One region of the Paenibacillus sp. AD87 genome, then DNA from elsewhere that is predicted to be linked to it. Evidence: riboswitches for the same ligand, from Rfam matches in the RefSeq annotation. Region 1 holds a riboswitch; the other holds the start of a gene.

What was found. A riboswitch is a leader RNA that binds a small molecule or an ion and turns the genes downstream of it on or off. The one in region 1 is predicted to bind glycine.
Region 2: it holds a riboswitch for glycine, as region 1 does, so the genes downstream of both, gcvT (glycine cleavage system aminomethyltransferase GcvT) here and sdaAB (L-serine ammonia-lyase, iron-sulfur-dependent subunit beta) in region 1, are expected to answer to the same signal.

Annotation. Positions count from the first base shown of each region.
Region 1 covers NZ_LXQN01000022.1:444,375-460,710, forward strand. The annotation lists gene gpAD87_RS30150 (L-lactate dehydrogenase) at 1-735, shown strand, start outside; gene gpAD87_RS30155 (PAS domain-containing hybrid sensor histidine kinase/response regulator) at 868-3,582, opposite strand; gene gpAD87_RS30160 (ABC transporter permease) at 3,859-4,593, opposite strand; gene gpAD87_RS30165 (ABC transporter permease) at 4,595-5,311, opposite strand; gene gpAD87_RS30170 (ABC transporter ATP-binding protein) at 5,308-6,222, opposite strand; gene gpAD87_RS30175 (HAMP domain-containing sensor histidine kinase) at 6,284-7,801, opposite strand; gene gpAD87_RS30180 (response regulator transcription factor) at 7,846-8,529, opposite strand; gene gpAD87_RS30185 (alpha-glycosidase) at 8,809-10,563, shown strand; gene gpAD87_RS30190 (PadR family transcriptional regulator) at 10,712-11,224, opposite strand; gene gpAD87_RS30195 (YhgE/Pip domain-containing protein) at 11,333-12,550, opposite strand; gene sdaAA (L-serine ammonia-lyase, iron-sulfur-dependent, subunit alpha) at 12,807-13,751, opposite strand; gene sdaAB (L-serine ammonia-lyase, iron-sulfur-dependent subunit beta) at 13,741-14,430, opposite strand; glycine riboswitch at 14,542-14,685, opposite strand; glycine riboswitch at 14,690-14,813, opposite strand; gene gpAD87_RS30210 (MFS transporter) at 15,151-16,336, opposite strand, start outside.
Region 2 covers NZ_LXQN01000007.1:409,805-426,140, forward strand. The annotation lists gene ptsP (phosphoenolpyruvate--protein phosphotransferase) at 1-1,478, shown strand, start outside; gene gpAD87_RS01980 (helix-turn-helix domain-containing protein) at 1,728-3,299, shown strand; gene gpAD87_RS01985 (alpha/beta hydrolase family protein) at 3,444-4,613, shown strand; gene gpAD87_RS01990 (ABC transporter substrate-binding protein) at 4,640-5,620, shown strand; gene gpAD87_RS01995 (hypothetical protein) at 5,617-6,399, shown strand; gene gcvPB (aminomethyl-transferring glycine dehydrogenase subunit GcvPB) at 6,544-8,031, opposite strand; gene gcvPA (aminomethyl-transferring glycine dehydrogenase subunit GcvPA) at 8,124-9,479, opposite strand; gene gcvT (glycine cleavage system aminomethyltransferase GcvT) at 9,476-10,612, opposite strand; glycine riboswitch at 10,810-10,910, opposite strand; glycine riboswitch at 10,914-11,036, opposite strand; gene gcvH (glycine cleavage system protein GcvH) at 11,384-11,773, shown strand; gene gpAD87_RS02020 (PTS mannitol transporter subunit IICB) at 12,340-13,806, shown strand; gene gpAD87_RS02025 (BglG family transcription antiterminator) at 13,806-15,911, shown strand; gene gpAD87_RS02030 (PTS sugar transporter subunit IIA) at 15,908-16,336, shown strand, end outside.

The sequences.
Region 1 (16,336 bases):
ATGGACGTCATAGTCCTGACTGCCGGAGCGAATCCGAAGCCAGGGCAGACTCGTCTGGATATTCTGGAGGAAGCGGAGTCCATTGCCAAAGATATCGTTGTTCCTATCATGAATAGCGGATTCCGGGGGATTTTTGTCGTCGCGGCCAATCCGGTTGACATAGTAACTTATATGGTATGGAAGCTGTCCGGTCTTCCGCGTGAACGAGTCATCGGTACAGGTACGTCTATTGATTCCTCCCGGCTCAAAACGCTGTTGTCAGAGGTCTTCTCCATCGATCCACGCAGCGTGCATGGATATGCTCTCGGGGAGCATGGGGAATCCCAGTTCGTGGCATGGTCCCATGTCACTATCGGAGGCAAACCGATTATGCACATTATGGAACAGCACAAGGAACGCTTCAAACATCTGGACCTGGAAGATATCGCCCGCAAAACGAAAGACGCCGGTTGGGAAATTTTCACTCGTAAAGGTTCTACGCAATTCGGAATCGGTAACGCACTCGCACATATTACCCGTTCGATTCTCAACGATGAACACAAGATCATTGCTGTCTCCGCAATCCTTGATGGAGAGTACGGACAGAGCAACGTCTGTGCAGGTGTTCCGGCCATTATTGGCGGGGATGGGATTCAGGAGATTATCGAATTGAATTTGGATGCATCTGAACGTGAGAAATTCGAGCGTTCATGCGAAGTTTTGTCAGGTAACATCAATCGTCTTACCCTGGTTTGACCAGTTCAGCCATTTAAGGATGGTCCATAACAAAATAAACAGAAACACAAAAACGCCAATAACCTCCTGATACAGAAGCGTCATTGGCGTTTTTGTGTTGTTTGTTTTTATCCACCTTGGAAGTACGAGTCTTCAGCTTGGTGCAAGCTGCGGTTCATCTGCTGGCCCCCATTGCTGCAACACCCGCTTTAATTCACTCAGCATGATTGGTTTGCTAATGAAGTCACGCATCCCAATTTCCAAACAAGCTTCCTTGTCTTCACGTTTGGCATTTCCAGTTACCGCTATAATAGCTGGAATACGCTCCTGCGGAATTAATCGGTGTACAAGGTCTGTCGCTTTGAGACCATCCATAACAGGCATCTGAAGATCCATCAGGACAATATCATAGGCATTTTGCGAAATGGCTTCAATCGCTTCAACGCCATTGGTGCATACATCTGCTTGGTATCCAAGCTTCTCCAGATACTCCGATAAAATCTTTCGGTTTACCGGGTGATCCTCGGCAACAAGAATACGTATTGCTACCTTATCCCCCTGGCGTGTCCGATCATGGCTGAATTGACGTGCAGATTGCTCTGCCTCTGCAGTCGCATCTACACTTGTGGCAGGCACAGCGAACCGGAAGGTTGATCCCTTTCCATCTTCACTCTCCACACTGATACTGCCCCCCATAATCTCCACAATTCGCTTCGAGATGACTAATCCAAGACCTGTCCCGCCATATTTGCGGTTAATCACAGGATGCAGTTGAGAGAACGACTGGAACAATTGATCCAGCTTATCTTCTGGAATACCGATCCCCGTATCCTTCACCGCAAAGTCCAGCACACTCGCTTCCGGTCGATTGCCACGAATAATATCTACCGTGACATCAATGCCCCCCTGATCCGTAAACTTCAAGGCATTGCTCACCAGATTGACGAGGATTTGTCGAATACGCATCGCATCCCCCACCATAAACTCAGGAATATCGGGATTGAGCCGATATCGGATCTTCAACTGCTTCTCTTCTGCTCTAGGGGAGAAAAGCTCCGCGACCTGTTCCAACATAAGGCGCAGCGAGAACGGTTCGTAGGCCAGAGCCATTTTACCGGATTCCAATTTACTGAAATCAAGGATGTCATTCAGAATATTTAACAGTGCATCACCGCTCTCACGGATGATTTCGGCGTATTCTCGCTGTTCCTCCGACAAATCCGTGCTGATTAGCAATTCAGTCATCCCCACGATTCCATTCATTGGTGTACGAATTTCATGACTGACCATGGACAGGAATTCCGACTTGGCCTGTGCCGCGAGTTCAGCGGTTTCCTTGGCGCGCACAATTTCGCGATCACCCGTCACATCATTGAACACGATAACGGCGCCACGAATCTGACCCTCATCGATAATTGGCGTAACCTGGTATTCCACCAGAAAGCTGGTTCCGTCTTTGCGCCAGAACACATCCTCCTTCACAGTGCGACGCTGCCCGTCCATCACCGTCATATGAATAGGGCATTCATTTTTTGGAAAATAACTGCCGTCTGCACGTGAATGATGAATGATAGGATGCGAGCTTTTGCCGACAAACTCTTCCGCTTCGTAGCCGAACATGGAAGCAGCAGCCGGATTCATAAACCTGGTGATGCCATCTGCGTCCAGTCCATAGATGCCCTCCGTAACCGAGTTAAGAATCAGGGCATGCTGTTTGCTAAGCTCCTGGATCTGCTCTGTATAATCCTTACGCTCCGTAATATCAGACAAGATCCCATATACACCCACGAGTTCCTGGTCCACAATGATGGGAACATTAATGATAGATACATCAACCTTCCGGCCACTGGAATTCACGATCCGCGTTTCATAATGTTGGGGTTTCCCCTGCTTCACCAGTTCGAAGTATGCCTGCCCGCCGTGCACTTCACATTTATCCAAATGCGAAAGAAAGGACTGCCCGATCAATTTGATTCGAGGTACATCCAGCATTTTAACCAGATTGCGGTTCACTGCCGTATATTTGCCTTCGAGATTCAGCGAGTATACCGCTGCAGGATTATGTTCGAAGAGAGATTTGTAACGTTGACGACTCTCTCTAAGACGTCTTTCTGCATTTTTATGCTGGGTGATATCCCGGCTGACGCTGACAATCTGAGTATTCTTGCCCTCTTCTCCAGCCACCGGCTTCGCCAGCGTTTCCATCCAGATGTAGTGCCCCTTCTTATGAAGCACTCGCATCTTGCACCCATTCCCACTCGACGACATTTCCAGAAGTTCAGGGTAATCTTCAGGATAACAGTAATCCTTCAGGAACTTTCCCGTCACTTCTTCCGGACGATAGCCCAGCAACGAATAGACGGAAGGAGAGACATAAAGCAGCTTGCCGTCCATTGAACTTGTGGTGATTAGATCCTGGGCATGGTCCGCCAACATCTGATATTTCTCCTGCGTTTCATGCAATTTACGTTCCACTTCTACGATCTCGGTTACATCCCTGGCAATACCGTATATCCCCACAATCTCTTCTTTCTCCGTTATGGGCACATAGGTAATCTTGGCCTGTTTCAGGGAACCGTCTCTATGATAAAACGTGATCGACTTACTGACTGAATGTCCAGCCAGTACCTCACGAATGTATTCTTTACGTGACTCCTCGCTTTCGGGAGGGCAAATCCTATCTCGATTTAAGCTACGGAGCTCTTCAAATGTATACCCTGAAATCCTCTCAATCGAGGGATTGGCATCAATATAATTTCCATGGATGTCCATCACATATATGGCATCTGGGTGATTAAAAAACAATGATTGGTAAGAACTTCCCTCAGAAATAATGCGCTTCAGGGTTTCCGTTTTATTAATATCCAAGGCTTACCCCTCTTTTCTCAGCCTATATCTTCATCTAACAACCAAAAAATATAATTTTCGGCGAAATGGGCCTACCCTCGAATAACCATGTAAGCCCGCCTAGAAACAGCTTTTTTTATTTTACCAGATTCCAGTTCGAATTTGCTTACAATCTCTTCACCAAAACCATGTAAAAGCGACAAAAAAATCCCCTTTAAGCGACATAGTCCGTCAATAATTGAGGTCTATGTTTGCTTAAAAGGAATTTATTACACAACTAATGAATAAATTCTACGATTAAATTTCTTTTTTTCTAAAATATAAAACTCCAATTAAAATGAAGAGAACTGCACTGCCCCCGACTACTGCAAGCATGGTCCAAAGCGGAACATTATAAGCTCCGAATCCCCCACCTTCAAACGGTGTCATTAGAATCATCGGCTGCGCCCAAGGGTAATACGGGCCAAATGTAGCCGAGTTCACGATCAGAATGTTCGGTACGGTCAACGCAAAATTCAATGCCAGCGGTGCGGCAAAGCTGCTCCATACCAAGGAAACGAACATTTGGAGAGCAGCGAGCGGCACACAAGCGAATAGCCCCAGCAGCAGCTTACCTGTAAGCAATCCCCATGGGATGGGATCCGTCATGCCCTGGATCGTACCTGTCAGCAGGATGGCCCCCAGCAACAGTAATTGTGTGCCCGCCAGAAGCAAAATCACAATGGTCAGTTTGCCTGCATATACGCCCGTACGAGTAAGCGGCAGCACCAGCATTTGCTTCCAGCCTCCCCCCGCATGCTCGAATCGACAGACGAAAGAGGTAAATACGCCGGTCAGGATGGGCAGTAATAACAAACCGTGCAGAAAGACCATTGAACCCATAAGCACATTCCATTGACCTGATGGGGTGGACAGCAGCCCAATAAGCAGTGCGATTAACGGACTCAGCAGAATCAGAAGCCAGATAGGTGATTTGCCCATTTTGAGTCGCTCAGAGGACAGGATTCGGAAATAGGTTGTTGCAAAACTCATCTTAGGCCACATCCTTCCGGCTAAAGTGCATCATACCCAGCAACATGATTAGGAGCCCCGCCCCTACACCCAAACCGACATACACAAATGGTTTCGGGCTGATCCAAGCCATCTGTGCCCAAGCAAGCGGAAAGTACGGTGAGATACTGAGTGCGAACATCCCCATTACTGCGAGTACAATCCCAAGAGTGACGGGTAGAGCCTGATTTTTGTTTACCATCGTCAGCCATAGCTCCAGCGACAACACCGGAAGCGCGCCAGCCAGTGGCAATAAACCCAGCTTGATTGCATGCGTCCAGGGAATCTCACCAGCGTCGAACCCAAGCAGCAGTCCCAGACCAATAGTTCCCGCTGTTAATAACAAGCAGGAGATAATGAGCAGCACACAAGCGAGCAGGAATTTAGCCAGGTACACCGCAGGTCTCGTGATCGGCATCGCCAGCAGCTGCTTCCATGAACCCTGTTCATGTTCAACATTTGCGATCATCGAGCTGAGAATCGTCGCCCCCAGCATCAAGGCAAGTGGTACAAAAACAACCACATTGTCCAGTAAACCCTCCCACAGATGATTCCCATACTGTTCTTTCAGATAGCCCAAGCGAAGCCCGAAGTTCAAAGCCTGCATTGCCGTCAGTCCAATGGGTGCCAGAAAAACGAGAAACCAGATACCTTTGCCACGAATTTTGAGCCAGTCGGAGGATAACGCACGGCCTGTCATACCGTTGCCCCCTCACCGATGACCCGCATGAACAAGTCTTCCAGGGATTGACGGTGCTCTTCCACACGATAAACCGCATGGTCCTGCTCAACCAATCGACGGACCAGCAATGCAATCGCGCTATTATCCATATACGGGAATGTGAGCGCTGCTCCTTCACGTTGACCAAATTGTCCCTGCTCTCTTGCCAGCTTCATCGCCTCTTCCGGCTCGGAAACCGTCAGTCGAATGGAGCTGCCCGTCTGGCTATGCAGATTGGCGATCGTATCTTGAAGGACCATTTTCCCCTCACGGATAATGCCAACCCGGCTCGCCATCTGTTCCACTTCACTCAGCAAATGGCTGGACACCAGCACGGTAATGCCGTGTTCTAGCGGCATGCGCTTGATTAATTCCCGAATCTCCTGAATGCCCGCTGGATCAAGACCATTCGTCGGCTCGTCCAAAATCAGCAGCTCCGGCTGACCCAACAAGGCACTTGCAATCCCCAGACGCTGTTTCATTCCAAGCGAGTAACCTTTCACGGAACGTTTGGCATCCCGGGTCAGATCCACGATGGAAAGCACTTCGGCAATCCTCGATTTGGGTACATTTAATATCCGGCGCAAGGTTTCCAGATTCTCCACCGCGTTCAGATGACCATAGTATGAAGGATACTCAACCAATGACCCTACTCGTCGCAGAATGTCCATGCGATCCTTGCGGATATCCTTATCAAATATACGGATGACACCTTTGGTTGGCTTGATTAAGCCAAGAAGCATACGAATAGTTGTTGTTTTGCCAGCGCCATTGGGACCAAGGAAGCCGTAGATGTCTCCCTTTTTAATATGCAGATCAAGTTCACGGACCGCCGCACGGTCCCGGTATGTTTTCCATAAGTTAGCGGTTTGAATAATGTTATCAGTCACTGTTTAATCACCTCGGATATCATCGTAACCTTCCAAGGTTAAAGCTGAAGTCGGCTGAAGTTTAAGTTTTGTTTAAAAAAAGGTAAGGCCTTGATTTCCCAGCTCCTCCGCCGCTATAGAGGCACACCCGCAATCCATTCTCAGAGCTGTCTACCCTCTTCCGCAGCCCCATCTCACGAATCAGCAGATCCACGATGGATAACCCCAGACCTGTTCCCTTGGTATCCGAATCTTCCTGCAATCCTGGGCCCCTATCCTGAATAACAAGAGCCTTCTCCCCATGAATCTGTTCTGTCGATATGCCAATATATTTTCCACTCGCTGCATGACGGATGACATTCTGAAACAGGTTATCGAGAACACGACGTAATCCCTGCTCATCCACCTGCCAGAACAACGGTTCTTCCGGCAGATCGATATCAATCTCAAACTGCTCTTTCTCCCAAACGGGATACCAGGCCGCTGCCGTTTCTCTGACGATTCGCAGGACGTCCTTCTGTTCCAGCTTCAATGTATATTTTCCGCTGGTGAGCAGGTTGTACGATAACATGTTATCGATCAATCCGCTCAAATCATCCATCTTGGCTTCCATACGACGCAATGAAGTATCCGCAGCCGGGCTTAGTGGTTCTTTGTGAAGGGAATGCATATGTCCACGAATAACGGTCAGAGGTGTACGCAGATCATGCGACAATCCCGCGACAAGACGTTTGCGAAGCTGCTCTTCCTCCCGCTCCCGGTGACGGCTGTCTGTCAACTGATGCACCATTTCGTTGAACGATTCCTCCAGATGTCCAATCTCGTCCGATCTGCGAATCTCCACAGGAAGGGGAATGCCTTCCTTTCCCGGAGTGATCATCGCCGTCTGGAGCCGGATGAGCCGCTTGCGAATCCGCGCAAAAAACAGGATCGACATGATGATAAATAACAGGAAGATGATCATCATCAATCCACCCAAATACAAAAGTTCCATAGGCCAGTTGTTCTGTGGCTTTTGCAAAAGATACCTTGGAACCTCAATCACCATAAACCCTTGTCCCTTGTCTTCACTATCTCCACCCACAAAAGAAACAACCGTTAGCGGATCACGATAGGAGGCTTCCTTCATAAATTCCAGGGAGGTGTTTGCATTCCATATCGAAGGAATCCGGGTCTCTGTTTTCGGATGATCCAACGTCCATTTCAATGTCGTCATTGTTGTTCCATCCACGTTGGTTTCCGACACATCAACATCCTCTCCAGCGAGAATAAATGCCGTTTCACCGTTTTGGTCCACACGGTACATCGAAGATTTGGGATATTTCCGGTGCAGCTGTTCCATACGTTGATTGATTTTTTCAGATGTCGCCCCATCCAGCTTCTCGGATTCCCGGGTCCACAGGTTGCTAATTTTCGTGCTATCGCCATAAGGTGCCGTATTGTCTTTATTTGTATTGTTCACCACCACCACATAGATAATGGATGTAATGGGGAGAACGACCGGCACAAACAAAACCGCTGCCAAGATCAGGAGAATATATCGGGACATCAAGGTCCGTCCAAAACGCATTTTCCGTTTGCCTGGAAGACTACGGTTCACTCCCCTATTCCTATTGGATGGATCGCGCATCGTCGCTTTTCTTCTCATGGCTTCTTCACACGATAACCAACACCACGAACGGTTTGAATGATGGTTGGGTTCGCCGGATCACGCTCCAGCTTCTCGCGCAGATGCCGGATATGTACCATTAATGTCTTGTCCCCGTCCAGATAAGGCTCGTTCCAAACGGCTTCGTAGATCTGTTCCTTGGTTCGAATCATGCCCATATGCCTGAGCAGGTAGGCGAAGATATGAAACTGTTTGCCCGATAAAATAATTTCTTCCTCCGTCTCCTCATTCACGATTCGGTGATCCTTCTCGTAGATGGACAAGTGGTCCAGTTTTACCACGGTATCGGCCGATATCGCCGTCCCTGCCTTTCGAAGCTGTACTTCAATCCGTGCGGCGAGTTCATCGGGATGGAATGGCTTGGTTACATAATCATCGGCAAAATCAAGCCCATGCAGCTTGTCGTCAATGGACGTTCTAGCCGAGAGCATGACAATGGGCACTTCAGGATGTTCCTTTTTGAGTCGCTGTCCTACCGTAAATCCATCCAGTCCCGGCAGCATGACATCCAGAATAACCAACGAACAGCCCCCGGCAGCTTCAGCCGCACCTTCACCACTTCCGAGCCATACCACCTCATATCCACGCTCCTCCAAGTCGGCCCTAACCCATGTGGCAATTTCCGTATCGTCTTCAATGTATAACAGTTTCGTTTTCATGCGCGTATTCGTTTCCTTTCTGTACCCTTTGGGTTAATTATATATTTGAAACATAATGAAGTATCTTGTTTATATAAAATGTACGAATGATGATCACACGACCATGGATATCCTTTTATTTTAAATTATACCTTAATCATCCGCTTCGCATAATTCATGCAGGGATTGAGAGGTTGATTCAACAACATAAGCATGTGGCATTCATCCCGAGATTGATTTGCATCGAATGCGGCTACTTGCTCACATACTACGTGTGTATACGACGGGAGGAGATTCAACATGCTGCTGGAAGCCATCTATCATCAACCGAAACGGAACTGGGCCTATGCCTACGATAAGGATACCATTCGTCTGCGTCTGCGTGCCAAAAAGAATGACCTCACCGAGGTACATGCCCTGACTGGGGACAAATACGCCTGGGATCGCACCAAAGAGCTAGTTCCTTTAACCAAATATACATCCGATTCCATGTTCGATTATTATGAGGGGCAAGTAAAGCCTCCGTATCATCGACTGAAGTATTCCTTCCTGCTGAAAAGTGGCACAGAACAGATCTGGATGACCGAAACGGATTTCCAAACGCATGAACCCGACGATCCTGGTCACATGTTCCAGTTTCCGTACATCCATCCCGGAGCTGTATTTACACCGCCTGCATGGGTGAAGGATGCAATCTTCTATCAGATCTTCCCTGAACGATTCGCAAATGGCAACCCCGACCTTGATCCAGAAAAAGTGGAACCCTGGGGTGGTGAGCCGACCCCGTTTAACTTCTTCGGCGGTGATCTCCAGGGCGTCATCGACCATCTGGATTACCTTGAAGAGTTGGGCATTAACGCCATTTATTTCACACCAATCTTCGAGGCAACGACCAATCACAAATACGATACCGAAGATTATTTGCGAGTAGATCGGCATTTTGGTGATGCAGATACAGCCAAACGGCTTGTTGAGCTGTGCCATGCACGCGGAATCCGGGTGCTATTGGATGCGGTGTTCAATCATTCTGGGAAGACTTTTGCGCCGTTTGTCGATGTGCAGAAGAACGGGGAGAAGTCCAAATATAAGGACTGGTTCCATGTGCATGAATTCCCGCTGGACGTGAAGGATGGCATTCCTACGTATGAAACATTCGGATTCGAAGCCCACATGCCGAAGCTTAACACGGAAAATCCCGAGGTGAAGGCGTATTTGCTGGAGGTCGCCGAATACTGGATCAAGGAAGTGGGCACCGACGGCTGGCGGCTAGATGTCGCGGATGAAGTGGATAATGCGTTCTGGCGCGACTTCCGCCGTGTAGTGAAGGCTGCGAATCCGGATGCCTATATCCTGGGTGAGGTATGGAATGAGTCCTCCTCCTGGCTGCAAGGTGATCAGTTCGATGCCTCTATGAACTATCCATTTACGGAAGCCGTAAATCGTTTTTTTGTAAAAGATGCCATTCACGCCGAACAGTTCGCGAACTCGATCGGTCGACAACTGTCCCGCTATGCGCTGCAAGCCAGCGAAGTGGCGTTCAATCTGCTTGATAGCCACGATACACCACGGCTGCTCACCTTATGTGAGGGTGACCAGCGGAAGATGAAACTGGCCGCGTTGTTCCAATTCAGCTATATGGGTGCCCCGTGCATCTATTACGGGGATGAGATTGGGCTGGACGGCGATCATGATCCCGGCTGTCGGAAATGTATGGAGTGGGATGAGACGAAGCAGGATCGCGAGCTGTTCACCTTTTATCAGAAGCTAATCGCACTTCGCCAAGCCCATCCTGCCCTGCGTGCAGAAGGCAGCATTCGATTCCTGCAGGCCCGTGAAGGCGGAAGCCAGCTTGTGATGGAACGACAGGATGAGGAGGAGCGCATTCTGATCCTTTTCAATCGTTCGGAAGAAACAGCTATCGTGGAGCTCGAAGCGGGTGCCGGGGAATGGACGGAGTTATTTGGCGAGAATTATCGTACAGCCAAGGAAGAGGGCATCCTGGCCGTTGAGCTGCCCGCATATGGATATGCTGTACTAAGTACAGATATCGCGTAACTTCTTCATATTGTTGTATCCTTGCAATTCCAACGCATTGCAAGCAACGCCGAATAAGCGCTCACAGACCTGTTACTGATCTGTAGAGCGCTTTTCTGCGATATGGATGGATCGTCAATTGATTTAATGACACGGATACTATAGAAAGCTACTGAGGGGCGGCCAGCTGTTCCTTGAGCAATCGGATGGTAGCCTCATATTGTACAAGCCCCACTTGCATACACAAACGCTGTGCAGGTGAGATCTGTTCGCCAAATTGCTTCATCTGGCGCTGCAGCTCGGCATACAGCAACTCTTTACGATTCAGCTCCGACCGGACCCACCCTGCGACAGTATCTTCATCCGCCAGCTCTCCGAAATACAGACGCATCAGAAAATCAGAACGGAACACCTCTGCTTCCAGGGGACTCATCAAATAGGTATTGAACTCCGCAGACCCTTCCGGTGTTAAGGTATACACATTTTTGTCAGGTTTCCCTTCTTGTCTAACGGATTCTTTGGTCAATAACCCTGACTTTTCCATCTTCGCAAGTGTGGGATAAATGGTGCCAAAGCTGGCATCGAAGAAAAATGAAAAGTATTGTTCAAAGTACTGCTTGATCTCATATCCGGAACATGGCTGATTGTGCAGTATTCCGAGGATGACATGCTGCGTGTTCATCGGTGTACCGCTCCTTTCCAATTGCTCTTAACGTATCACATCCTCCCTTATACGTTCAACATCATCAGACATTCACGGATTGGCTTATCCGGCAAAAGGGGTATATCTTTATCCACGATCAGGTGAAGGCAGGTTTCCAGTCAGAGCGACAGGTGTCGCAGCAATCTTGGACTCCAACGGTATGCTGGATTGTGCAGGACCTGAGCGTTTGATCCATGTGCACACCGCTCCCAAAACCAACGTCGCCGCTCCAATCACTACCAAAAGCAGAACATCATGACTAATCCCATCTCCGCCAAGTACCAGATTCATCATACCCTGCACCGCGTAGGTTGCCGGCAGATAATGACCGATCTGTTGATAGAAGTCAGGCATGACATCGCGGGGAATGGTTGCGCCTGATGACAACATCAGCAGAGGCAACAAGGCACTGTTTAACCATGCTCCAGCATTTCCAAGCAGCAGCAAGCTCAATTGCGCCACGAATAGAAAAGATAGAGTAATCAACAACTGAAATAGCCATAACATCCACCATCCATCTGCTGATGATACACCCATAACATGCATCATCCCTGCTCCAACAAGCGATACGATAAATGCAGCACCAACATTGATGATATTGCGCGCCCAGAAACGTTCCCATTTCCCTGCCCTGCTACTGAGTTCACCAGAAACCTTTTGCAGATTCATGCCAAGCAGCATTGCACCTGTAAACGTAGCTGTCACAATCAACATTGGTACCATGGAAAAAGCAAAGTTATGAACTGGATTCAGTCGTTCCACTTCTGCCTCCACCCGGGAAGATAACCCCACCGCCATCGTATTCGCCTGATCGGCAGCCATACCTGATTGATTCAGCACTCCCCGAATGCTGTTTTGCTGTACTTCACGGTTCAACGTCGCTGTAACTTGTGCGGACACGGTCTGCATCACACTTTTTACGGTAGCCACGTTGGATTCATTCATTACATACTTCACTGCCACCGGGCCCGACAAGTCTCCCGCCTGCTGCATGAAACCGGATGGAATCTCGATAATCATGTATACATCCCGGTCCGTTAACATCTGTCTGGCTTCTTCCATAGTTGCCGAAGGTTTAATCGCGAAATGAAGCCCCTCTGCAAGAGACTTTGCCACAGGCTCAGCCGCAGCCCCATCTTCATTTACGATGGTCACAGCAAGCTGATTCATCCGTGCATTTACCTGATCATATCCACTAAGCCAAATGGTATTAAAAAAAACCTGGAACAGTACGGCTGTAATTAACCCGACTACTGTAGCTCCATTTTTCAAAAACAGAAGACTCGTTTGAAAAACACTTTTCATGTTATCCATCTCCTTAATTTGTATAACTTATTCTCGATCTTATATATCGTGTTGATATATGACAATAAATAATATATCTAAACGATATATAAACGTCAATACCTTTTTATTTTTCTTTGTTGGAACAACAAAAAAGCCGATACGCTTCTTCACCAGGAAGAATTCGTATCGGCTTTTTTATCAAGATGGGAGCAGATCATTACCGTTAATGATCAAGCTCCACGAATTAAATTCAGTTCATGTACGTTCATGCATGTTATGCCTTGGCTTCTGGTTCATTTTCAGCAGGAGACTCAGCTTCAATCTCAGGCTCCGCACGCTTCGCCTTCGGTTTAGCAAGCTTCTCCATCATTTTCCGTCCTGTCGGTGTTTGGGCAAGCCCACCTTGGGCCGTTTCACGGTGCCTGCTCGGCATCGCACTGCCCACTTCCAGCATGACATCAATGACTTCGTCAGAAGGAATGGCACTTCGTACCCCGGCCAGCGCCATGTCGGCCGCAGCCAACGCAGTTACGGCACCCAGTCCGTTACGCACGATGCACGGAATTTCCACGAGGCCTGCGACGGGATCGCAGATAAGGCCTAATGTATTTTTTAACGCGAGGCCAACCGCATGAACCACTTGCTCCGGCGTCCCTCCACGCAGCTCCACCATGGCTCCAGCGGCCATACCGATGGCAGAACCCACTTCAGCCTGACAGCCACCCTCGGCACCGGAGATAAATGAATTGTTGGCAATGACATAACCAATCGCTCCCGCACAGAACAGACCGTTCACCAGATGCTCGTCACTCCAGCCAAAACGCTCTTGGGAGCTTATAAACACACCCGGAATGATGCCGCAAGAACCGGCTGTTGGTGTGGCAACGATCCGGCCCATGGAGGCATTCACTTCCGATACACAAAGGGCATACGCCATGGCCAGTGCAGAAGCATCTCCAGAACAAGTCTCACCTTTACGAATGTACTCAGCCATTTTTTTGCCGTCTCCGCCAGTCAAACCGCTGCGTGATGTCGTATCTTCTGTCAGCCCTTTGTGTACAGCTTCCTTCATCACCTGATAGTAATCCGACATCTGCCGTACAACATCCGCTTCCGGGATATTCGTCTCCTGAACCTGCTCTTCGATCATCAGCTCGGCGATGGTTTTGGATTCTGCTGTACAGATGGTATTCAGTTCATGTAGATGTTTAAACCGCATCAGGCTCGACCCCTCTCTTCAAATCAATCACGCGAATGTCCAGCATATGATCCAGTGACCGCAGACGGTTCAACATCTCAGGATTCGGCACACCATCCATCTCCATCGCTGTTAATGCTTCACCATCCCGGGCTTTCCGATCCACTTGCATGTACCCGATGTTCACCCCGGACGAACTGATGGTGGAGGTTACGGAAGCGAGCACTCCTGCTTTGTCCGAATGGCGCAGTACAAGTGTGGGAAACTCTCCGCTGATCTGTACACGAAAATCATTCAATGCATGCACCGATACACTACCTCCGCCAATGGAAGCACCAATTAGTGAGCATTGACGGTCTCCATGCCACAGTTCAATCTTGACCGTATTCGGATGAGGAGCAGGCAGGCCGCTTGTAAAAAACTCTACCTCCATACCCACTTCCTCTGCATATTGTTCTGCATCCGGTATACGTGGATCATCAGTCACATAATCAAGCAGGCCACCGATTAACGCAAGATCCGTACCATGCCCCTGATACGTATCGGCGAACGAGCCATACAGTGTTAATCGAGCGCGTTCAGGCGTGCACCCCAGCCACTGACGGGCAATTCGCCCCAATCTTGCCGCTCCAGCCGTATGTGAACTTGATGGACCTGTCATGGACGGACCAATAATTGAAAAAACGTCTTTAAAACGCATCGCAAACCCTCCATTTATAATCGTCATTTTCATCCAGACGTACACCCATAATGTTCCTTTATTACTGAATGATGACATCAAAAAAGGACAGAAGAAGGCCCTAGGCCCTCTCTCTGTCCTCGATACCTGAGAGTTTCATGATAAGCAGCGCGGCGGATCGATGCAATCCCTGTATTCACAGGTGATGTCACCCTGCACACCGTGCTGCTTGACCATATACCCCTTGGGTGGCGCAGTTTCGCGCACTCTCCAGAGTTGCGTCCAACGATGGTACATTTACCTGAGAGATTAACCACTGCGCCGGGTGCGTAGCAGCTTGCTCCTTCGGTGCCCGACAGCTGCCATTTTACTCGACATGCCCAGGTCTCTCCCGCTCGCTATCATTCGCTGTATGGAACCATTCTGATCTTGTAACAGAACGATAATTGAAGTTTTTAATACTTTCTCATTAAGATTAATCGACCGGAAGATCAGTGTCAACAAACTTAACGATTTCTTTGTGAATATTTGCTTTTTTCCATTTTATACACTAAATAAATTAACGAACTGTAAACTTTCATCACATGAATGTGTTAATGCGTTTCATCTCGAAAGCGTATACATTGTTCATTTTCTATTAGTGACTATCAGTGTTTAATACTATTTATGTTATGTTCCACAGAACGGTTCGGGTATTCAGGTAACCTTTATTCTGTACTAGAATTGCCGTATTTCTGCCTGTCACCCCACCATCGCCTTGGGCTTCGATGGTTCATCGTAATACCTGCTTCGGGAAGGAAGCATACTCGTCACCCACAATCCCAACGCAGCCAGCAGCATAACCCCGGATACAACTGTATATACCATACGAAGTGACAACTGCTCGGCCACTACGCCTGCAATCAAAATGGAAGCCACCTGTAGCATACTTAACACTAGTCCAAGTACACTGCTCATTCGCCCCATCAGATCGACAGGGATATTATTTTGATAAAAGGTAACCAGGCCCGTATTCGCCAGTGCGGAGCACAGACCGAGCAGAATAAAGGCAACCGCCGCCAGCTCAAACGATAATGAACGGGAGAACAGAAAATAACCCAGCGCGACCAGAAGTACACCGCCACCCATCATGTGACGGATCGGCAAATGTTTGGCGAACATCCAAACCAGCATGGAACCTGCCAAATAACCGATTCCGGTGATACTCATTAATGCTCCGTACTGTGATTCAGGCAGGTTCATCACCTGACGGATAAACACCACTTCCTGGGCATCCAGCGACATGCCGACCACCAGAATAATCTGGAACAGGGCATATATACCGACCACGTAGCCCGACTTTCGGCTGAAGCTCAGTACAGCTCTCCAATCCTGGGCAATCATCCGAGGTGTGAGTCTGCTTCCCGTCCCTATATTCTGTTCTCCAATGCCCAGTTTGGGAAGAAACATTAGAATCAACGCAGAAGCAGCAAAGGAAACCGCATTGGCATAAATGGCTGCCGCCGGAGATAAATAAATTAGCATCACTCCTGCAACTGCTGGGCCGGTAATAAATGCCCCTGAGCTGATCAGGGCTTGTAGGGAATTGAAGCGCTTGCGCCGTTCAGCAGGTACCAACCGGGTAATGTATACCTGAGAGGAAGGGACAAATATAGATGAAGACATGCTGATCAGAAACATCACTGCGTACATCATCCATAGGCTGGACATCAGTGGGAGCGCCGCCACCAACAATGCCCGTAGCATATCAGCACCAATCATCAGCTGTCGCTGATCATAACGATCAATCAGGCTGCCTGACCAAAACTTAGTGCACACCGAAGCAATCGGCGAGATAATCCACAACCCTGCGACTGCCGCTGGAGACTGTGTCATATTCAATACCATCAGGTTAATCGCCACAATATATATGAAATCACCCAGATTG
Region 2 (16,336 bases), on a different contig from region 1:
TTCTGAATGACCCGGAACTGATTGATCCGGTTAAAGCGAAAATTGCAGATGATAAGATTAATGCGGAATTCGCATTGAACGAAACAGCAACGCAATTTATCGAAATGTTCGAAAACATGAAGAGTGCTTACCTGCAGGAACGTGCTGCGGATATGCGTGATGTAACCAAACGTGTGCTAAATCACTTGCTTGGTATCGAATTCATGAGTCCTGCTGAGATCAGTGAAGAAGTGATCGTGCTTGCGGAGGATCTTACGCCTTCCGACACGGCTCAACTGAACCGTCAATATGTTAAAGGTTTTGCAACCAATATTGGTGGACGTACTTCTCACTCTGCAATCATGGCTCGTTCGCTTGAAATTCCGGCTGTCGTTGGAACCAAGGACATTCTGGCTCAAGCGAAACAAGGTGACATGATTATCGTTGACGGTTTGGACGGTCACGTACTGGTTAATCCAACGGATGATGTTATTGCTGAGTATCGTTCCAAACAGGAGCAATACGATGCACAACGTGCGGAGTGGAGAAAACTGCGTGATGAGCCAACGGTAACGGTGGACAACGTTCATGTGGAACTGGCAGCCAACATTGGTACACCGAATGATGTTGCTGGTGTTCTGGAGAATGGCGGCGAGGCTGTAGGCCTGTACCGTACCGAGTTCCTGTACATGGGCAGAGACAAGCTTCCTTCCGAGGACATTCAGTATAATGCTTACAAGGCTGTACTGGAAAAAATGGAAGGTAAACCTGTTGTTGTTCGTACACTCGACATCGGTGGAGACAAAGAGCTTCCATATCTGGACCTGCCAAAAGAAATGAATCCATTCCTAGGTTTCCGCGCAGTTCGTCTGTGTCTGGACCGTCTGGACATTTTCCGTACTCAATTGCGTGCATTGCTGCGTGCAAGCGTACATGGTAACCTGCGTGTCATGTTCCCTATGATCGCAACACTTGGTGAATTCCGTGAAGCGAAAGCTGTCTTGCTCGAAGAGAAAGAGAAGCTGGTTGCTGAAGGTATTGCTGTTTCTGACAGCATTCAACTCGGAATTATGGTCGAAATTCCTTCGACTGCAGTTCTGGCGGATCAGTTTGCCAAAGAAGTGGATTTCTTCAGTATCGGAACGAACGATCTGATTCAATACACGATGGCTGCTGACCGAATGAACGAACGAGTGGCATATCTGTACCAACCTTACAATCCAGCCATTTTGCGTTTGGTTAAAATGGTTATCGATGCAGCGCATCGTGAAGGCAAATGGGTTGGCATGTGTGGTGAGATGGCCGGAGACGAAACAGCAATTCCATTGCTACTCGGTCTCGGACTGGATGAGTTCAGCATGAGCGCAACATCTATTCTGCCAGCTCGCAGTCAGATCACCAAGCTGTCCCGTGCAGACATGCAAGAACTTGCTGCCAAAGCACTGGATATGCAAACGGCTGAACAAGTCGTTGAATTGGTTCAAAGCATTCAAGCGTAATGTAATTTTACGGGGTTTCCACCCGATTTTAAGGGTTTCTTTTTCCGATAAAAAAGCTGCAGTCTTGCAGCGATTTTGCCGGTATCTGTTGTTACAGCAGATACCGGCTTTTTTTGTTTTGGGCCGATATCACTATTCTGCAGAGAAGTTACATTTTTCCGTTTGTATCTTGGTTGAAAATCATTATCATTAAGATATTCGAACAATTCAAACAATGGACATCATGCTGAGGGAGAAAGTAGGGCTACCATGAAGGTCAATGAAAAAAAGGCAGGCAAGATGCTTAAATATAGCAGTATCGATTCGTTTGAAGTGTCCTGGAATGGAGAAATTGTTCATGCAGCGACAGCGGAACACTTCGCTATTCTTTGTACAAGTGGCTCAGGAACTTTGGTATCGAACGAACACATATCCCGATTGAATGAAGGGGAAGTCTATTTGCTGGCTCCTGGACAGAGGTTCAAGCTGGCGGCAGATGAGCAGGCGTTAAAAGGCTGTATGGTCCGTTTCGAAGTATACGAATATGGCGGAGAACAGCAGATGACCGCTACCCATGCTTTCATGGAGGGTTTGTTTTGGTGCAAAGATCCGCATCAACTCGCGCTCTCTTGTGATCGATTGCTTCAACTGGAGGTCGCTGGTGACGAGGAACACTTCAATAGACAGGCCGCATTATACGGTTTGATGACTTCACTTGTTCAAGCGGAGGCCAAGCCGGAAAGCGTTGAGTCTACCGTTTCTGCGATTGCCCGTGTTGCCGATTATATGAATGAACATCTGGATCATGAGTTAAAACGAGATGAATTGTCCAAGCTTGCTGGCCTGAGTCCAGGGTATTTTTCGTGGGCATTTCAGCAATATACAGGAAAGACCCCGACGGCCTATCTGATGGATGTCAGAATGAAACGGGCCAAGGAGCTCCTTTTGTCAGGTGATGGTGTAAAAGAGACCGCGGTCCGAGTCGGCTATGAAGATGAATTTTATTTTAGCCGCAGATTCAAACAGAAGATGGGACTTTCGCCTAATGCGTTTGTCAAAAGCCGCAGATATAGTATCGCAAGTGTCTCTGATCCAATCTCGGGCAGTTTACTGGCACTTGGCCTGCTTCCGAAAGCTGCTGCCTTTTATCCAAATCATGAATTATACAACCGAATGACTCGTCTGCATTCTTATGAGCTGGGGGAAGGGCAGATCTGGCAAGAAAATGTGGATCGATTGCGTGCGTCGGAGCCGGAGCTTATTTTCTGCACTGACATTCTGGGCGAGCGGGCGCGAAAAGAGCTGGAGCAGATTGCGCCGACAGTTGCCATCCCTTGGTTATCCGCAGACTGGCGCGAGCAGCTTCGAATGATTGCAGAAGTCATGGAGCATCGGGCAGAGGCGGAGGTGTGGCTGTCAGAATATGATGGCAAGGCGGAAGCGGTCTACCGCAAAGTAAGACGTAACATCGGTGGAGCTACCGTCAACATATGGCGTATCACGGATTCGGAATATCGGATATATGGCAAACGCAATGCTGGCGCGGTCCTTTATGATGATTTTAGATTGGCAGCTACGCATCGTCTCGATGACATCAATGTTTTTGAATCGGTGACTAAAGAAGCTCTGGAAAAATACGACGCAGATATGCTGATTATCATGGTAGATTCCACACAGCAGGCGGCCCGGACATGGAAGGCGCTCCAGACGAGCGAGCAGTGGCATCGTTTGACAGCGGTTCGGCATGGACATGTGTACGAGGTGGGGACAGAAAAATTGTTTGAGTATTCAGCATGGTCGCATGATCGGGCGCTGTCCTATTTTATGCGGTTATTTGGCTGACTAAAGTCCAGTTCACTCCGTTTAAATATCCATGTTTAGCGGAAGCAATGAATGATATGATACGTATTGAGAAAGAAAATCATTATCAGTGTAAAGAGGAGGTGACATTCCATTTCTGGAAAGCCGCCTTGGAATCTGGAGCAATTGTTCGAAGTACCTCGATTATACCCGGTTTCAGAAGATCAACATACCAGCGTACATGCTTGCTTCTATGAGGGTGTGTCATATAAAGGTCGTGCTACTCGCATATTTGCCTACTACGGCATCCCGCGTCCGGTCTCTCCTAACGAGGAAGTTCCCGCGGTAATTTTGGTTCACGGTGGTGCGGGAACAGCTTTTAGCAGTTGGGTGAAAGAATGGATGGCACGAGGGTATGCTGCGATAGCCATGGATCTGGAAGGGCATGTTCCATTCGGGGATGAGGAGCACACCGAACGGATGGAATGGCCTTCACATTCATGGAGTGGTCCTGAGAAACAGGGTGTATTTGCAGATTACGAACAGCCTGTTGAAGATCAATGGATGTATCATGCCGTAGCCGCTGTAATATTGGCTCATTCATTGCTCCGCTCTTTTCCGGGTGTAGACAAGCAGAGCATAGGTATAACAGGAATTTCATGGGGAGGCATCATCACAAGTTTGGTTGCGGGGTTAGACACCAGGCTTTCTTTTGCCATGCCCGTTTATGGCTGTGGGTATTTGCATGAACCGGGTTCCTATTATGGGCTTAGCTTTGCATCGATGCCGGAGGCAGAGGCAGAACGTGTTCGTCTATTATGGGATCCATCTACATATCTGTCGGAAAGCCGCTTGCCGATGTTATGGCTTAACGGTAGTAATGATACCCATTTTCCGTTGACCATATTTAACAAGTCTTTTGAGCAGCATCTGGAGTGCCATCCGAACAACAACAAAAGCAGACTAAGCCTTCATCCGGGTCTTGGACATTCTTATAAGGAGGCATGGGCATGCGAGGGGGTCTTCGCTTTTGCAGACAGTATCGTTAAAGCGAAACCTGCGCTTGTTGAAATTTGTGAGGAGAAACACGAGGACGGTTGGTTTGTCGTTCGGTATGATTCATGCCTTCCTGTTCTGGAGGCCAATCTTTATTGGTGCGTGGATGATCGCAATTGGAGAACCGCAAGATGGGAGTCCATTCCCGCTTCGTTGGATACAACGAACTGCAAAGCGCTCATACGTCTTCCACAGCATGGGAGTTCGTTTTTTATGAATCTAAGAAATGAAAAGGGTTGGATCACAAGCACACGTGTAATGAGAAATGAGAGAATGGCAAAAAACAAAATAATAGAATAACCAAAGAATAAGGGGATCTGTAGAAAATGAAACAACGAAATCAACGCTACTTCACGTTAACAGCAGTTTTGCTTGCGGTGTTATTATTGATTGTGGCCTGTGGCAACAAAGAGAAGTCAGGTTCGTCTGAGGCAGAACCGACGAAACAGGAACAAGCGGCATCGGATGAGTCCCAAGATACCACGTTTACATTTAAGGATACAAATGGTGAGCAGACATTACCGCAAAAGCCAGAAAACATTGCTTCCACAGTGACATATTTGACGGATCACCTGATTGCACTTGGCATGACGCCAAAAGCTACGGTGAAATCACAGAACGAAGATTTTCCGTTATATTTGAAGCCATTCTTGAATGATGTGGCTATCATCGGTGATCAAGGTAAGGTAAGTGCAGAGAAAATGCTCTCTCTTGGACCAGATCTGATTGTGACGGATACGAACAGCAAAGAGCAATACGAGAATTATGCCAAAATTGCTCCAACGGCCATGCTTGAGAATGGATATGTGGCACCTGATTGGCAGACGGCATTTCGAGCTACCGCGGCGGCCTTTGGTCTGAACGAAAAGGCAGAAGAAGTGATAAATACCTATGAAACGCATAAAGCTGAGGCGATCCAGAAGGTTCACGCCAAAGCAAAAGGTAAGACACTCATGGTATTGCGCATAAGAAATGATATTCGGTATTACGGAGACATGGACTACAAATGGCTTTATGACGATTTTGGTTTCTCCAGACCAACTGTTTTCCCCGTGACAAGCGCTGAAAGTCGCTATGAAGTGCTGTCTAATGAAAAGCTGCCAGAAATCGATCCGGATTACATTATCCTTATCAATGATAATGAAGAGATCTATAACAATCTGCAGACCTTGGGGATTTGGAAAAACATGAAGGCTGTTAAAAATAATCAGGTATTCCAGGTGGCGTCGGATTCGTGGTTTGGCGGGTATGGACCCAATGCGGCTACTTCTATGCTGGATGACCTGAATCGTTTGTTCGGCGAATGATGAATGACCGGATTCGTGAGGAACTGGGGAAGAACTTTAATCTTGTACAGGAACTGAATGGTGTACCCGTGGCATCGCTATGTGGAGAATCTATTGTTGATCCGGAGGCAATGAGAAGCTTTTTGTCCGCCTATCAACAGTTAATCGAGGGACAGGATCTAACGGTTGCCGCAGCCTATTTCACCAGTTGGTTCGGTGATGTGGCAGCTGCGCTGCAATATACCGTATCCGTCCATGATTCAGCTCCGAATTTTTCGCTAGCCAATCTGAGTATACATTTGATGAAGGAAACCGGCTATACACGAATTGCTTTTCAACTTGAGAACATGGATGTCACTCTCGCTCCGAAGGATTCGGAGGAAAGAACGGTCTGGCTTGAAGCAGAATTAAGACGTTTTTACAGTCAGACTGCACGTCCCCTCATGGAGTGTTTGTCCAAAGCTTCTGGGTTGCATGTCAGCATGTTGTGGGGGCAGTTGCCAACGGCTCTGCAAAACTACAGGGAGAATATTCATAATACGTATCAAGACGATGAAGCTCTCTTGCGTCAGTTTGCCGCTGATGAACTGGTGCTGCAAAATGGTCTGGAAGCTGATGTATTTGGTCTGGCCAAGAATCCGCTTCGTGTCAGGGTTCGGATGATTGATCATCCGCTGGAGCCTACGAAGAGACTTGCGATCAAAAACGTCTGTTGCTTGCAATATTTACGACAAGGTCGCTCCTATTGTTACACCTGTCCGCGATTGGGCAAGAAGGAACGGGCCAATTGGAAGCCCTAGACCGGAGAAGATATAATAAAGCTGACAGGTTAATAAGCAATAAAGAAAACAGCCGCGCAGAAAGCAAAATGCGGCTGTTTTTGGCATTTATTAATGATTATCAACGACTGAATATGTTTTCATTAGTTTATTAGAGGTTAGCTTTTAACTGCAAGCACAGTTCAGTACAGGTTTACGGGCTGCTGTTGTTTCATCCAGACGGGTAACCGGTGTGCTATAAGGGGCATTGAGTACTAATTCAGGCGTTTCTTCTGCTTCTTTGGCAATGCGAATCATCGTATCGATGAACCCATCCAGTGTTTCTTTGCTCTCGGTTTCCGTTGGTTCGATCATGATGCACTCCTCAACGTTCAGCGGGAAGTACACGGTTGGCGGGTGATACCCAAAATCAAGCAATCGTTTGGCAACATCCAGCGTGCGTACACCATATTGCTTCAACCCCCGGCCAGACATAACAAATTCATGTTTACACACGCCTGGATACGGAATCTCGTAGTAAGGTGCGAGACGAGCCATCATGTAGTTGGCGTTGAGCACTGCACATTCAGATACCCGGCGTAAGCCTTCAGGTCCATAAGTACGAATGTAGGCATAGGCGCGGACCAGAATACCGAAGTTACCATAGTAAGCTTTGACCCGGCCAATGGATTGATCGCCTTCGCGATCCAATGCATATATGCCCTCATCATTTTTGATGACCATCGGTTTCGGCAGAAACGGAATCAAGCGGCTCTTCACGCCAACCGGGCCGGCACCAGGTCCACCTCCGCCGTGCGGAGTACTCATCGTTTTATGCAAATTCAGATGCACTACGTCGAAGCCCATATCGCCAGGTCGGGTGATGCCCATAATGGCATTGGAGTTGGCTCCATCGTAATACAGCAAGCCACCTGCCTGGTGCACAATGGAGGCAATCTCCTGAATGTCTTTTTCGAAAAGTCCGAGTGTGTTCGGGTTAGTCAGCATGAGTGCTGCGGTGTCCGAACCAACAGCTGCGCGAAGTGCGTCCAGATCTACGAGCCCGTCTGCGCGGGAAGGGATCGTTACCGTTTCGAAACCTGCTACTGTGGCACTTGCCGGGTTGGTCCCGTGAGAAGAGTCCGGTACGATAACTTTCGTGCGCTGTTCACCACGGCCTTCGTGGTAGGCACGGATCATCATGAGCCCAGTCCATTCGCCATGTGCGCCAGCAGCTGGTTGGAGCGTAACGGCATCCATACCGGTTAGTCCGGCAAGGTCATTTTGCAACGTGTAGAGCAGTTCAAGTGCACCTTGAATGCTGGATTCATGCTGATAGGGATGAATTTTGGCGAACCCGTTGTAACGGGCCACATCCTCATTAATCTTCGGATTATATTTCATCGTACAAGAGCCCAGCGGATAGAATCCGTTATCTATCCCGAAATTACGACGAGACAGGGCAGTGTAATGGCGAATGACGTCAACTTCAAAAACCTCAGGCAATGCTGCTGCTTCCGACCGAAGCATTTCCCGGGGAATCAGGGAATCCACAGCTTGACGGGGAACGTCGCATTCAGGCAACGAATAAGCGACCCGACCCGGACTGCTGAGTTCAAAAATCAACGATTGCTCCGGTGCTGGAGAGGCAGCCTGGTTAGTGTCTGTTGTGATAGTTTCAGGTTGGCCCGAAGTGGAGATAGAGGTTACCGTTTCCGATTGTCCTTGTGCTGATGTCGTCGTTGTCTTTGTTGTCGTTTCCTGAGTCACAGCGATCCCTCCAATACACGTGCGAATTCGTCGATCTCTTCCTTGCTGCGTCGTTCAGTAACTGCAATCAGCATATGTCCGGCGAGCTCCGGATAATCACGTCCAAGCTCATAGCCGCCAATGAAACCTGCATCCAGCAATTTCAGTTGCAGTGGTTCCACATTTGTTCCTTCAGGCAGTTGGATAACAAACTCATTGAACGTAGGTGCGGTAAACGTAAGAGAGACGCCTGGAATTGCGGTAAGCGTGTTAAGGGCATAATGGCTCTTTTGCAAATTCAAATCAGCGACGTCGATCATGCCTTGTTTACCCATAATGGACATATATACAGAGGCGCTCAGCGCGAGTAACGCCTGGTTGGAACAGATGTTGGACGTCGCCTTTTCACGGCGGATATGCTGTTCCCGTGCTTGCAGCGTGAGTACAAAACCACGCTTGCCGTTGCGGTCCGTTGTCTGGCCTACAATTCGGCCAGGAATTCGGCGCATATGAGCTTGGGATACGGCGAAGTATCCGCATGTTGGGCCGCCGAGTGAAGCGGCGATGCCAAGGGGCTGCGCGTCGCCAACGACGATGTCAGCACCCAGCTTGCCTGGGGCTTCCAGCAGACCCAGCGATAGCGGGTTGGCGCTGACCACGAGCAGGCTCTTGTGCGCATGCGCAAGGTCTGCGGCCTGTTTTACATTTTCCACGGCGCCGAAGAAGTTCGGGCTCTGGATCATGACGGCTGCGGTGTCATCGGACACGGCGGCTTGCAGGGCATCCCAGTCTGTTACACCATTTTGATATCCAATCTCAACAATCTCCAGATTGAGGCCGTGAGCATAAGCTTGCAATACCTGACGGGATTCGGGGTGCACGGTACGTGACACAATCAGCTGTTTGCGGCGGGTTGCCGCTGCGGCCAGATTGCCTGCTTCCGCAAATGCAGTTGCACCATCGTACATGCTGGCATTGGCTACAGCCATGCCTGTCAACTCACAGATGTAGGATTGAAACTCGAAAATCGCCTGCAATTCTCCTTGGCTGATCTCGGGTTGATAGGGTGTATAGGCTGTATAGAACTCGGAACGGGAAATTACATGATTAATGACGGAGGGAACGTGGTGATCATAAATGCCTGCACCCAGGAAACTGGCGTGTGTCTCGAAGTTGGCATTCGCTGCCGCTTGCTTCGACATATGACGTGTCAGTGCGTATTCATCCAGTTTGGAGGAAACAGGCAGTTCGCCCTGATAGCGAATCTCCTGTGGAATGTCATGGAACAGATCCTCAATCGTTTCCACGCCGATGGTTGCCAGCATGGCACTCTGATCCTGCTCGGTCATGGGGATGTAGCGATGCTTGCTCATGCTTGATCAGCTCCTTGAGTAGGTGTCTTTGGCGCACGTGTCCGTTTATGAAAAGGGGTCTTCACGACCTCGGCTTTCAGTTTCTTGCCACGAATCTCAATCTCCAGCGGGGTACCCAGTGCAGCATATTTGCTGTCAATCAAGGCCAGCCCCAGATTACGTTTTAACGTAGGCGACTGGGTGCCTGTGGTTACTTCACCAATCTGTACGCCTTCGGCGTAAATGGGATAATGAGGACGAGGGATGCCGCGCTCCAGCACTTCGATGCCGACCAGCTTTCGGGCAGGCCCATCATTTTTTTGCTGCAACAAGGCTTCATGTCCGATAAACGGTCCTGCATTTAGCTTCACAAACATACCTACGCCAGCCTCCAGCGGTGTGATGGTTGCAGACAATTCCTGTCCATACAGGGGCAGCTTGGCTTCAAAGCGCAGCGTATCCCGGGCACCCAGTCCTGTCGGAACGAGTTCGTGACCTTCTCCGGCTTGCATCAATCCGTTCCAGACCTCAGCAGCTTGTTCCGCGGGAACATAGAGCTCAAAGCCATCTTCACCCGTATATCCGGTGCGGGATAACAGCAATGTAACGCCACATACCTTCGCATTTGCCACAAAGCGGAAAGGCTCAATCGAAGACACATCGGTGTCTGTCACCGCTCTGAGAATATCCACTGCCAGCGGACCTTGCAGAGCAAGCAGCGCCGTTTGATCCGAATCATTGGTCATCGTTACGCCTGGCGTCATGTGCTGTTGCAGCCATGCCCAGTCCTTGTCGATGTTGGAGGCGTTAACCACCAGCATATAATGCTGGTCTTTCAGTTTATAGATCAGCAGATCATCGACCACGCCGCCATCCGGATAACACATTAACGTGTATTGGGCCTGACCGGGAACGAGTGTTGTTACATCATTAGTGGTCATGTGCTGTAAAAAAGCTTCTGCGTGTTCACCTTGTACGGTGAATTCGCCCATGTGGGATACATCAAATAATCCGGCACGTTCTCGCACCGCTTCGTGCTCTTTCTGAATTCCACTGAATTGTACCGGGAGCTCCCAGCCACCAAAATCAATGCATCGTACGCCTTCATATTGCTGATAGAGTGGAAAGAGTGGGGTTCTAAGCAAATCGGACATCCAATCACCTCGTCATGGGCCGTCAACCGGCCGAGTGTATAACCGTGGATCAATGAATCTGGCATCATATTTTATTATAAAAGTAAGGTAAGGACGCTATAGGCAGCGCCGCTCTATAACCTGTTTTCGTTTTTTTGGGAAAAAGGAAAAGGACAGGCCAAAGAATCGGCATGCCAGAAGCACGCTGTATTCTTAGGCTCTGTCCTTGGTACCTGAGAGTTACCCCGCCGCATGATGCAGCAGGTTTCCCCTTGGGTGATCATAACGCCCATACAGGGCGATTAGATGCTCTCCAGAGTTGCGTCCCGTAAAAGTCCTTTTGCCTGAGAGATTCACCTCCGCTTGTCGGTGGCTTACTCCTTCGGCGTTACCGCATGTACACCCTGATTCGGGTGTCAAGGGTAATCTCTCCCTTTACATTCATCCGCGGGTATTGCATAGACCAATTAAACACATTTACTACTCTCATTAAAGCCTGAATCGTCTATTGATGTCAAGAACGATATCATAGATATGAACAAAAAATCCGAATGAAATTTTTAATTAACATTAAAATGTTCGTCTATTTATAAAGAGTGCGCTTACTTTTCTAATATTCACCATTATATGTAGGGAGGGTCCATTTGAGTTACAGGCATATAAGGAAGAAAAACAAATAAATTGTGAGGTATCTTGACATTTGAATCGAAAATATCATACGCTATGTTCTGGGAAAAAGGTTAAGGTCAAAGAAACGCATGCACTCATTAATGAAAAGCGAGGCGGATATCGATGAGCGAATTGAAAAGTGATTTCCTGTACAGTGAAGAGCACGAATGGGTGCAGACCGTAGGGGAGGATACCGTACGTATTGGCATTACCGAGTTCGCGCAGCATCAGCTGGGTGACATTGTGTTTGTAGAATTGCCTGACCTTGAATCGGATGTAAAAGCGGAAGACGGCATTGGAACGATTGAATCCGTCAAAACCGTTTCGGATTTGTTTTCTCCTGTCAGTGGAACGATTATTGCTGTGAATGATGCATTGCAGGATTCCCCGGAGCTGGTTAACAACTCCCCATATGAGGAAGGCTGGATGATCGAGATTCGTGTTGAGGGCGACCTCACAGCAGCACTTTCCACATTGATGAACGCGGATGCGTATCGTAAACATACGGAATAATATTAAGGTACAAATTTCCGCTAGATACGGAGTTTCAGCTTAATGGAAAAGTTCGTTTAACGTAATAAAAATGAATCGATTGATTATAGATCCGGATGGTGATACAGCTCATTCGGAGAATACTTAGGCGCAATTGCCTCACCTGGGACAGGATGAGGCAATTGCGTTTTTTTCGTTGTTACTCGACTAAGTAGATGGAATAAATATCAATCTAACGTGTTTCATCATTATTTCTAATTGAGATAGAAACAGCTCATTTAAATAGAAGAAATTTACAATTTCATTTGTCATTAAAATGGGGCATTTCGTGGGTATGATACATGAAAGGGAATAACAGGTTCCATTCCATATACAAAGTTTAAACATGGGACAATCCTTTAAATTTAAATCTTGTCATCAACGTTCATGACGGAAGTAGGTTTTCATTTCGTTGTAGAAGATACCGTTTTCATTTACGATATGGTTGTAAATTAAGATTTATTGAAGATTTGTACCTTTGTTCGTCTGGATCATCGTTGTCAAAATTCAGTGGAATTAAGGTTTAATATGTTGAGGAGGTTTTCAATATGAGTTCAGTGGACGCAAAGTCCGAAAAAAGCGGAGGAATACGGGTCGGCGTTCAGAAGTTTGGACGTTTCCTGAGTGGTATGGTTATGCCGAACATGGGTGCATTTATCGCCTGGGGTTTGATTACGGCATTGTTCATTCCAAAAGGATGGTTCCCTAACGCAGATTTTGCATTGCTGGTTGATCCAATGATCAAATATTTGCTGCCTTTGCTTATCGGTTACACAGGCGGTACCATGGTACACGGCCAACGTGGTGGTGTAGTCGGTGCAATAATGACCATCGGGGTTATTGTCGGCAGTGACATTCCAATGTTCCTTGGCGCTATGATTGCCGGACCATTGGGAGCTTGGGTCATTAAGAAATTTGACAAAGCTGTCGATGGCAAAATCAAATCAGGGTTTGAGATGCTGGTTAACAACTTCTCCGCTGGTATTATTGGTGGGATTTTGGCCCTTCTAGCCCTTAAAGGCATCGGGCCTTTCGTTGAAGCGATTAGCAAGGTGTTATCGGCTGGGGTAGAAGCTTTGATGAATGCTGGTCTTCTCCCGCTGGTCAACCTGATCATTGAGCCAGGAAAAGTATTATTCCTGAACAATGCCATCAACCATGGGATTCTGACACCGATTGGTACGGATCAAGCAAGAGAACTGGGGCAATCCGTATTATTCATGCTTGAATCCAACCCAGGACCTGGACTCGGCATTTTGCTGGCATACTGCTTCTTCGGTCGCGGATCAGCCAAATCTTCCGCTCCAGGTGCTGTAATCATTCATTTCTTTGGCGGGATTCACGAGATTTATTTCCCTTACATTCTGATGAGACCGATACTGATTCTGGCTGCGATGGCTGGTGGTGTGGCGGGTACATTGACCTTCATGCTGACAGGAGCTGGTTTGGTATCTGCACCGTCACCGGGAAGTATCATTGCCTACTCATTGTTAACACCTAAGGGCGGATATCTTGGCATGTTTGCCGGGGTAGCCGTAGCTGCGGTCATCTCCTTCCTCGTGGCATCCATACTGCTCAAAACAGGTAAACAGAAGGATGACGAAGATCTGGATAGTGCTTCCAACCGCATGAAAGATATGAAAAATCAGGGCAAAACGGGCAACCTCACCGTTGATAAAGACAATCGTGAAGCTGACCGTGCAGCCGATATTGCTTCTTCGGCAGTAAAAACGGATATCAATAAAATTGTATTCTCCTGTGATGCAGGTATGGGTTCGAGTGCCATGGGTGCCTCGATTCTGCGGAAGAAAATGAAGGCAGCCGGTGTGGATGTCGCTGTAACCAACACGGCGATCAGTGAGATTCCACAAGATGCCGACATCGTCATCACACAGAAAACATTGACTGACCGGGCCAAATCCGTGGCTCCAAATGCAGAGCATATTTCCATCGATAACTTCCTGAAGAGTCCTGAATATGAGGCACTGGTGGAGCGCCTCAAATCCGACTCCTGATGAGTAATATTACAAGGAGACAGCGTGAGATCGTGGAGTTCCTGCTGGAGCATCCTCATGAGGTAACTGCTGGCGATATAGCTGTTGCGGTCAAAGTAAGCACTCGTACCGTACATCGAGAGTTGCAGATGATTGAACAATGGCTTGAGCCCCTTGGCATGAGATTGGAAAAAAAATCGGGAACCGGGGTTCGAATTGATCCCGGTTCCGATGATTTGGCCGTATTGCGTCAACAACTTGAGCTTAACGAATATGTGGAGTTTACGCCCGAAGAGCGTAAACTCTTCATGCTTTGTATTTTGCTGGATGAATCCGAGCCTGTGAAGCTGCTTGCATTGGCCTCAGATCTGAAGGTAACCGTGTCTACGGCAAGCAACGATCTGGACGATCTGGAACCACGCATTCAGCTGGCTGGATTGAAGCTGGTTCGCAGACGTGGATATGGGGTCAAGATCAATGGAAGCGAGCTGGCTCATCGCATGGCTATTTCTGCGCTCGCTCTTGAATATCTGGATGAATCCGATTTATTCGGTAGACAAGCGGAGCAGGGAGTTTCCAAAGTAAACAGCAAACTTCTGGAAATGATAGGGCATGAGGATGTACTTACGGTCGAAAATGCATTATGGCAGCCGGATATTGAGTGGTTGGAAAATATCCCGGAACGTCAATACATGAAGCTGCTGATCCAATTGTCTGTAGCGGTCGTGCGGATTCGAAAAGGTTTTGGCATAGGTCGGGGCACACAACAGGACAAAAATGACGTTGGGAATCCTCTGCAAGATGAGCGGAAGGTGCCGGAATATTTGGCTTCACGGTTGTGCGGCGTTCTATCTGCCCAGCTTGGGCTGGAGTTTGTCGGCGAGGAGCAGGCTTATTTTCACAGGCTGCTAGTTGAAATCGAGCAATCGATTCATTCCTCGCGTCTACTGCCCATAGACGATCTGGTCTTACTCGACATGGTTCGTTCTCTTACAGATCGAATGCAGGAGAAAACTCATTATTCGTTCCATGAGGATCGTCTGCTTCGTGAAGGTCTGATTGCCCATATAGAGCCGGTGCTGGAACGAATGGATGGGCGGCAGCTCATCCGTAATCCGTTGCTTCAGCAGATCCGCAAAGATTATGAATCACTGTTTGAGGATGTAAAGAAAGCCGTGCGAGAGGCTTGGCCCAATACGGATGTGCCGGATGAGGAGATCGGATTTTTGGTAATGCACTTCGGTGCTTCCATTGAACGGCTGCGGGTGCTGAAGCGTGAAATCAGGGCTGTCGTCGTCTGTACGAGTGGGATTGGATCTTCACGGATGTTATCGAGCCGTCTGTCCAAGGAAATTCCCGAAATTCGGATTGTGGACAGCGTGTCCTGGTATGAAGCCGCGCGTATCCCAAAGACGGAATATGATCTGGTTCTCTCTACCGTGGATCTGCCGATGGATAAACATCAATACTACAAGGTGAGCCCACTGCTGACGGCAGAAGAAAGTGAACGTTTAAGACATTTCATCAGGACAACGACGCTTCAGCGGGAACATAGTCCCCCACCTGAAGCAGACTCAAGGACAACAGGACGAATTTCCGATCCGGTTGGACTGGAAGCGACCCTGATTGAAATCGTACAGATAATCGGCAAGTTTCAGGTGTTCCCGCTGGATAATCAGGAGATCGGATTTTTAGAAACGGCTTACGCCATGTGCAGCGTTTTGCATCAATCCGGTGTATTGAATAATCCAGATGAGATTGCCAGGCTGCTGGAGGAGCGTGAAGCTGTTGGAAGTCAGAAGATTCCCGGAACTTCCCTCGCTCTGTTTCATACACGCAGTGATGGCATTCACAGTCCTTCAATTACGCTGTTCCAATTGACAGAGCCGCTTCTACGCACGCCGGAAGACCCGGCAGGTGTCAGCCATGTGCTCTTGATGCTTGGACCCAGACAGTTATCGAAGGAAAGTTTGGAGGTACTGAGTGAGATCAGTGCGCTATTGTTGCAGGAAGAAATGATTGCATTACTTGAAAAAGGCAACCGGGATGATCTTATTCATTACTTGTCCCAAGAACTTGCGGGATTTTACCGCAGCAAAACCGAAATTGGAGGTATTCAAACATGAGTGTGTTAACTAAAGATAAAGTCATCATGAATGCAACGGCTCAGGACAAATACGAAGCGATTCGTATGGCAGGTCAAATTTTGAAAGACGCGGGACATATCACCGCTGAATACATCGACAAAATGCTGGAGCGTGAAGAGATTGTCTCCACGTATGTCGGCAACGGACTTGCGATTCCACACGGCACGAAGGAATCCAAATCATTCATCCTGTCCACAGGCATTTCCGTCATTCAGTTCCCGCAAGGTGTTGATTTTGGGGAAGAAAAAGCGTATATGGTAATTGGTATCGCCGCTCAAGGTGGAGAACATATGGAGATCCTGACCAGCATCGCAGTCATCTGCGCCGAGGAAGAGAACATGGAAGCTTTGCGTCATGCTCAAACCGCCGAAGAAGTCATCACTATTTTGGAAAGTGAAATGGAA